Regions from separate parts of the Clostridium zhoujianii genome, predicted to be linked through region 2. Evidence: a T-box and tRNA genes for the amino acid it is inferred to sense, from the RefSeq annotation. Region 2 holds a T-box; the other holds one or more tRNA genes.
What was found. The T-box of region 2 lies ahead of pheS (phenylalanine--tRNA ligase subunit alpha). A T-box ahead of a tRNA ligase gene usually reads a tRNA of that ligase, here a tRNA-Phe.
Positions count from the first base shown of each region.

Region 1: it encodes a tRNA-Phe, which carries the amino acid that the T-box ahead of pheS (phenylalanine--tRNA ligase subunit alpha) is inferred to sense. The anticodon was not compared.

Region 1 is NZ_JBPUTF010000007.1:430-3,856, forward strand. It holds gene ACSYT2_RS18300 (uracil-DNA glycosylase) at 110-787, shown strand; gene ACSYT2_RS18305 (hypothetical protein) at 869-1,081, opposite strand; tRNA gene ACSYT2_RS18310 (tRNA-Phe) at 1,465-1,540, opposite strand; rRNA gene rrf (5S ribosomal RNA) at 1,546-1,662, opposite strand; gene ACSYT2_RS18320 (dihydrofolate reductase) at 1,837-2,199, opposite strand; gene ACSYT2_RS18325 (NAD-dependent protein deacylase) at 2,343-3,077, shown strand; gene ACSYT2_RS18330 (hypothetical protein) at 3,189-3,427, shown strand, end outside.
Region 2 is NZ_JBPUTF010000001.1:1,973,176-1,976,602, forward strand. It holds gene pheT (phenylalanine--tRNA ligase subunit beta) at 1-816, opposite strand, end outside; gene pheS (phenylalanine--tRNA ligase subunit alpha) at 831-1,850, opposite strand; T-box leader at 2,032-2,250, opposite strand; gene ACSYT2_RS09280 (TrmH family RNA methyltransferase) at 2,286-3,074, opposite strand; gene ACSYT2_RS09285 (potassium channel family protein) at 3,088-3,427, opposite strand, start outside.

The DNA of each region.
Region 1 (3,427 bases), on a different contig from region 2:
TTTATTAGAAGATTCTATATATAAATAATATTCACTTTAATTTCTCTAACCCTTTATTTTACTAGGTTTGTCCTTATTTTTATATGTTATAATGTATATGGGTGATAATATGAATACTGTATTAAATAACAAATGGCAAAGTGTTTTAGAAGGAGAATTCAATAAGGAATATTATAAAAAACTACATTCCTTTCTTCTTGAAGAATACAAAACAAAAACAATATATCCTGATATGTATGACATTTTTAACGCTTTAATTTATACAGATTATGATGATGTAAAAGTTGTTATACTAGGTCAAGATCCTTACCATGGCCCTAACCAAGCTCATGGTCTTAGCTTCTCTGTGAAACCTGGAATAATTCCACCACCGTCATTAAGAAATATATTTAAAGAATTAAGTAATGATGTAGGTGGTTCTATCCCTAATAACGGATATTTAAAAAAATGGGCTGATCAAGGTGTATTACTATTGAATACGGTCCTTACTGTTAGAGATGGTGAGGCGAACTCTCACAAAAACAAAGGTTGGGAGATATTTACTGACCAGATCATCTCTTCACTTAATAACAGAGTAGACCCAATTGTCTTTATTCTATGGGGAAATCATGCTATAAGCAAAAAGAAATTAATAACAAATGAAAATCATTATATAATTCAATCTGTACATCCAAGCCCCCTATCCGCAAATCGTGGTTTTTTTGGTACCAAACCCTTTTCTAAGACAAATGCCTTCTTACATAGCATAAATAAGAAAGAAATAGATTGGCAGATTGAAAATATATAAATAAATCCCCACTTGGCTTAACCAAGTGGGGATTTATTCTATGTGTGATTCTATTCTTTTATATCCCTGGGGGAAAATTATCTACTTTAAATTTCTTATTGGAACTTTTTTTTTATATTTTTCATAAGATGAGTATATTAATGATCCAATTATACCTAGTACACCACCAGCCGCAAAAGTCAATGCAATATTACCAATTACCGCTCCAACCAGAACTCCAACTCCTACTCCAATAGCAATACCTTTAGCTAAATTTTCACATTCCTTATCTGTCAAACTAAACTTATCTAACACCTCTCACTCATCTCCTAAAATAATTTAAATTAATATCTCTTATATATAATTATAAATTTCATTTCTTAAGTATTCCTTAAGCAAAACTTAAAGATTAATTAGTATTTAATCTAACCTATGTTTACAATAATAAACCTCTTTCAATACTTTGTAAAGGGTTATTTTATACTTTTTTATAAAAACTTAATTACAATTTTGTAAGTTTTATTTAACCTCTTATATTTTGTTATAAACTCGTTTTTCTCTTTGCCTTTATGTATTAATTATATTCTATATAAAATATTAATGAATTACATAAAGTTTAACTAATAGTTACAAAGTTATTTCATAGTTTGTTTTTTACACAACAAAAAAAGCACTAACAAAAGTTAGTGCTTTTTTCCTGGTGGCTCGACCAGGAATCGAACCAGGGACACGAGGATTTTCAGTCCTCTGCTCTACCGACTGAGCTATCGAGCCATATTACCTGGCAACGTTCTACTCTCCCACACAGTCTCCCATGCAGTACCATCGACGCTGTAGAGCTTAACTTTCCTGTTCGGAATGGAAAGGAGTGTTTCCTCTACGCCATCATCACCAGATACAAATAGAATTATATAGTATAATTAATAATATGTCAAATATTTTTTTGCATTTTTTATCACTTTCTTTTACCATTTTATAGATACTATAAACCATCTTAATATATTTATTTCTGCTTCAATAAAATCTACTTTACAAAACTCTCAATTAAACATAACTTCCACTAAAATTATCTATCTCTCTAATATCCTTTCATGTGTAATATATGTATATTTTACCTTTCCGTCATGTTTCTCCTCAAAGATCTTCTTGAAAATTTCCTCATCACTTTTCGGAAAAAATCTATCCCCTTCAAACTCCTTCTCAATAACAGTTACATACATTTTATCTACAAACTGTATAGCTTCTTCATACAATCTAGATCCACCTGAAATATATATATCCTTATCTAGTACAGACTTTAGCGCCTCTTCTAAAGAAGTCACTGTTTTTAAACTTTCTCCTTCATATCTCGAAGTATTGGATATTACTATAGTCTCTCTATTGGGAAGTGGCTTTCCAATTTCATTTAAAATACCTCTATGTAAACTCTTTATAAATTCCTACTAACTTCATTATTGACTTATTAATTATTCTCATAATTGCTATAGAAGTCTTTTCTGGAAATGTATATATGTTATTTAACTTACTTTTCATTTATGCCATAATAAAGTTATAAAAATTATTAGGCGGGGATATAATGGACAATAAAATAAATCAGTTAAAACAAATTTTAAAAGAAAGCAATAACATAGTATTCTTTGGTGGCGCAGGATGTTCAACTGAATCAGGCATTCCTGATTTTAGAAGTTCTTCTGGCTTATTTAATGAAAAACTTAATATAACCTTTACTCCAGAACAATTAGTCTCTCATAGCTTTTTCATTAGATATCCACAAGAATTCTTTAACTTTTATAAATCTAAGCTTATCTATCCAGAAGCTAGGCCTAACGAAGGGCATTTAGCTTTATCTAAACTAGAAGAAATAGGTAAACTTAAAGCAATAGTAACTCAAAATATTGATGGACTTCATCAAGCTTCAGGTTCTAAAAATGTTTTTGAACTTCATGGATCAGTTCATAGAAACTATTGTATAAGATGTCATGAATTCTATGATGCTCAATTTATTTTATCTTCTAATACTGTTCCTACTTGTACTAATTGTGGTGGAACTGTTAAGCCAGATGTTGTTTTATATGAAGAAGGTTTAGATGATCGAGTGCTACAGGGTGCAATAGCTGCTATCTCAAAAGCAGATACTCTAATTATTGGTGGAACTTCACTTGTTGTTTATCCTGCTGCTGGACTTATTAATTACTTCAAGGGGAGAAATCTTGTTTTAATAAATAAGAGCATTACTTCTGCTGATTCTAAAGCTGATTTAGTTATTCATGATTCTATAGGCAAAGTTCTAAGTGAGGCTATTAATTATTAATTTACATTTTCTAATGAGTTAAAGTAGTTTTTTTCTGTCCTTTAAATTTTGGTATGTTTCTAGTAGATATCAAATATATTTATAATGTATAGCTATTAAGGAGTATTATTTATGAAATATATTTTGTTTTTAGCTTTGATACTAGCAATATTCTGTTTATTATTTTATTTTGATAGAAAACAATCAATTTTACGTCAACAGTTGTTAGTAGCTAATAGTCAAAATAGTAGTCTCAGATCAAAATTATCTAAATATACTAAAAAGAAAGAAACTATTCAAATAAGATATCTTCATCCTAATAATCCTATGGGAATTATAAAGGAGGGTTCAAATATCTTAGCATCTCCTTT
Region 2 (3,427 bases):
TCTAGCATCAAAAGCATGCATTGGTTCACCAATTTCAAGCATTACAAAGTTTGTGATATCTACTATATTATTAATTGGTCTAATTCCTGCTTCTAGTAATCTTTCTTGCATCCAACCTGGTGATGGAGCTACCTTTACATTCTTAACTCCTCTAGCCATATATCTTCTGCATAGATTACTTTTTATTTCAACCTTTAATTCATCACTAATATTATTAGCATTCTTAACTTCATACTTAAGGTTTGGGATTTCATATTTAGTGCCTAAAGCTGCTGCTGTTTCTCTAGCCATACCTATCATGCTTAAACAATCTGGTCTATTAGAAGTTATATCAAAATCTAAAATAGCCTTGTTTAATCCTAGATACTCCTTTATATCCATTCCTGCTGGAGCATCTTCAGGTAATATCATTAATCCATGAACTGGTTCATCTCCAGCAATTCCAAGTTCTTCTTCAGAACAGAACATACCGTTTGATACAACCCCTCTCATTTTACCCTTTTTAATTTCTGATCCATCAGCAAGTATTGATTTATGAAGAGCAACCGGAACATTATCCCCCTCTTTCATATTTGTTGCAGCTGTAACTATTTGAATTACCTCTGAACCAATATTAGCTTGACAAACACTTAATCTATCAGCATCTGGATGTTTTTCAATCTTATCAAGATGGCAAACAACCACATTTTTAATATTATCTCCTTGTATTTCTACTTCTTCAAGCTGTGAACCTGTTAAAGTTAGGATATCCCCTAATTCTTTTGCATCTACATTTATATCAACATAATCTTTTAGCCAATTATATGGTACCTTCATTCCTTTATCCTCCTTTAGAATTGATTTAAGAATCTCATGTCACTTTCATATAATAATCTGATATCATCTAAGCCATAGCTAAGCATAACCATTCTATCAATACCAAATCCGAAAGCAAATCCACTATAAACTTCTGGATCTATTCCACAATTTCTTAAAACATTTGGATGAACCATTCCACAACCTAATAATTCTATCCAACCTGATCCCTTACATACATTACAGCCCTTACCTCCACATACAAAGCATGTAGCATCCATTTCAGCAGATGGTTCTGTGAATGGGAAATGGTGTGGTCTGAACTTAGTTTGAACCTTATCTCCAAACATCTTCTTAGCAAATAACTCAAGTGTTCCCTTAAGGTCAGCAAAAGTTACTCCCTTAGCAACAACTAAACCTTCCATTTGATAGAAAATTGGTGAGTGTGTTGGGTCTACAGCATCTGATCTATAAACCTTTCCTGGAGAAATCATTTTTATTGGTGGTTCTTGATTTTCCATCGTTCTTATTTGAACTGGAGAAGTTTGAGTTCTTAAAACTATATTATCATTAATATAGAAAGTATCTTGCTCACTTCTTGCTGGATGATTCTTTGGAATATTTAAAGCCTCAAAGTTGTAATGATCTAATTCAACTTCTGGACCATCTTCTATTGCAAATCCCATTGAAATAAATATATCCTTAACTCTTTCTAAAGTTAATTCCAATGGATGCCTCTTCCCTATTACATTCTTCTTTCCTGGAAGGGTAATATCAATAACTTCATTTTGAAGCTTAGCATTCTTTTCCTTCTCTTTTATTGCCTTTGTAGTTTCCTCTAATTTTTCTTCTACTACCTTTTTAACATCATTAACCATCTTACCTACTATAGGTCTTTCTTCCTTAGATAAAGACCCCATACTTTTTAACATAGTAGTAAGTTCACCTTTTTTACCTAAATACTTAACTCTTATTTCTTCAATAGCTGTGCTATTACTTGCTGCTTCAATTTCTTTTAAAGCAACTTCTTGAATTTGCATTAGTTTTTCTTGCATTTCTATTCTCCTTTCTTAAGTAAGGTATATAAATGAATTAACAAGTATACTTGTTAATCTTTTTAATATACCTAGGGATTCAATTAATACTTAATCCTTAAAGACTTAATTTTGAATGTATAAAGTAAATACTTCATCATTTATAAATATAAAATTGTACATAAAAAAACCGCCCCTAATATAAAGGGACGGATTATCCGCGTTACCACCCTAATTGGCTCTACTTTTAATAGACACCCAACTCTAGTTAATTTAACGGTTCCCCGCTAGCCACTACTTACTTTCATAGCTAGAACTCCTGAGCGAACTTCAATATAACTCCCTATAAAGAGGCTTCCAGTCTAAGACCCCTTCTCCCTGAATAATTTATTATACCTACTCTCTCAATCATAGTTTTTATATATTCTATTATTTATCTATTATACAAATCTTTCTCTATAATTTCAACTGATTCTGTCTAACTTTTTCATAAAGTATAATAGAGGTAGCTATTGCAACATTTAATGACTCAGCACCACCAGGCATAGGAATCTTTACTTTTTTATCTGAAAGGTTATATATTTCTTCGCTTACCCCATTACCTTCGTTGCCAACAGATATGATTATTTTTCCACTTAAATCTTCACTAAAGAAGTCTTTATCCCCTTCAAGAGATGTAGATAATAGTGAAAATCCATTGTCTATAAGCTTTCTAAGCATACTATTTTCTTCATCGTCAATTACTATAGGAATGTGGAATAAAGATCCCATTGTTGATCTTATAGTCTTATCATTATATACATCTACAGTTCCCTTAGTTAAAATAATTCCATCAACTCCAGCTGCATGAGCTGTTCTTATTATTGTACCTAAGTTGCCTGGATCTTGTAGTTTGTCACATAATAAATAGAAACTACCCTCTAATTCTGAATCTAGTTTCTTCATGCCAACTACTGCTACAATTCCTTGTGGTTTCTCAGTTGAACATAATTCCTTTAATAAATTTTCTTTAAGCCCATAAAGCTTTGTTTCATTATCAATATATTCTCCTAAGTATTCATCTAACTTTTCCTGATTATCCTCACTTAGAAAAATATATTCAATAGGAAGTGAGGCTTTAAATGCCTCTTCTATCAATCTAAATCCTTCAATTATATATTTAGAACTTTTATTTCTTCCTTTTCTATCTTTAAGCTTTTTGGTTTCTTTATATAGGCTATTATCTTTACTTTCTATAAAAACCAAACTCTACACCTCATTATTTAAATTTTACTATCATACCTTCTAATTTACCAATATCATCCGCAGATCCTATAGCAACTAATATATCTTTCCTGTCCATTAAATCATCTGCTGAAGGAGAAAGGTTAACTTCATCACCTTTCTTAATAGCCATAACATTTATTCCGTATTTACTTCTAAGTTTAAGTTCTCTTAGTGATTTTCCTTCCCACTCATCTAGTGCTTCAATTTCCATTATACTATAATCTGGAGAAAGCTCTATGTAATCTAAAATACTTGATGATACAAGATTATGTGCAACCCTAACTCCCATATCTTTTTCAGGTAAAATAACTCTATCTGCACCTATTTTAGAT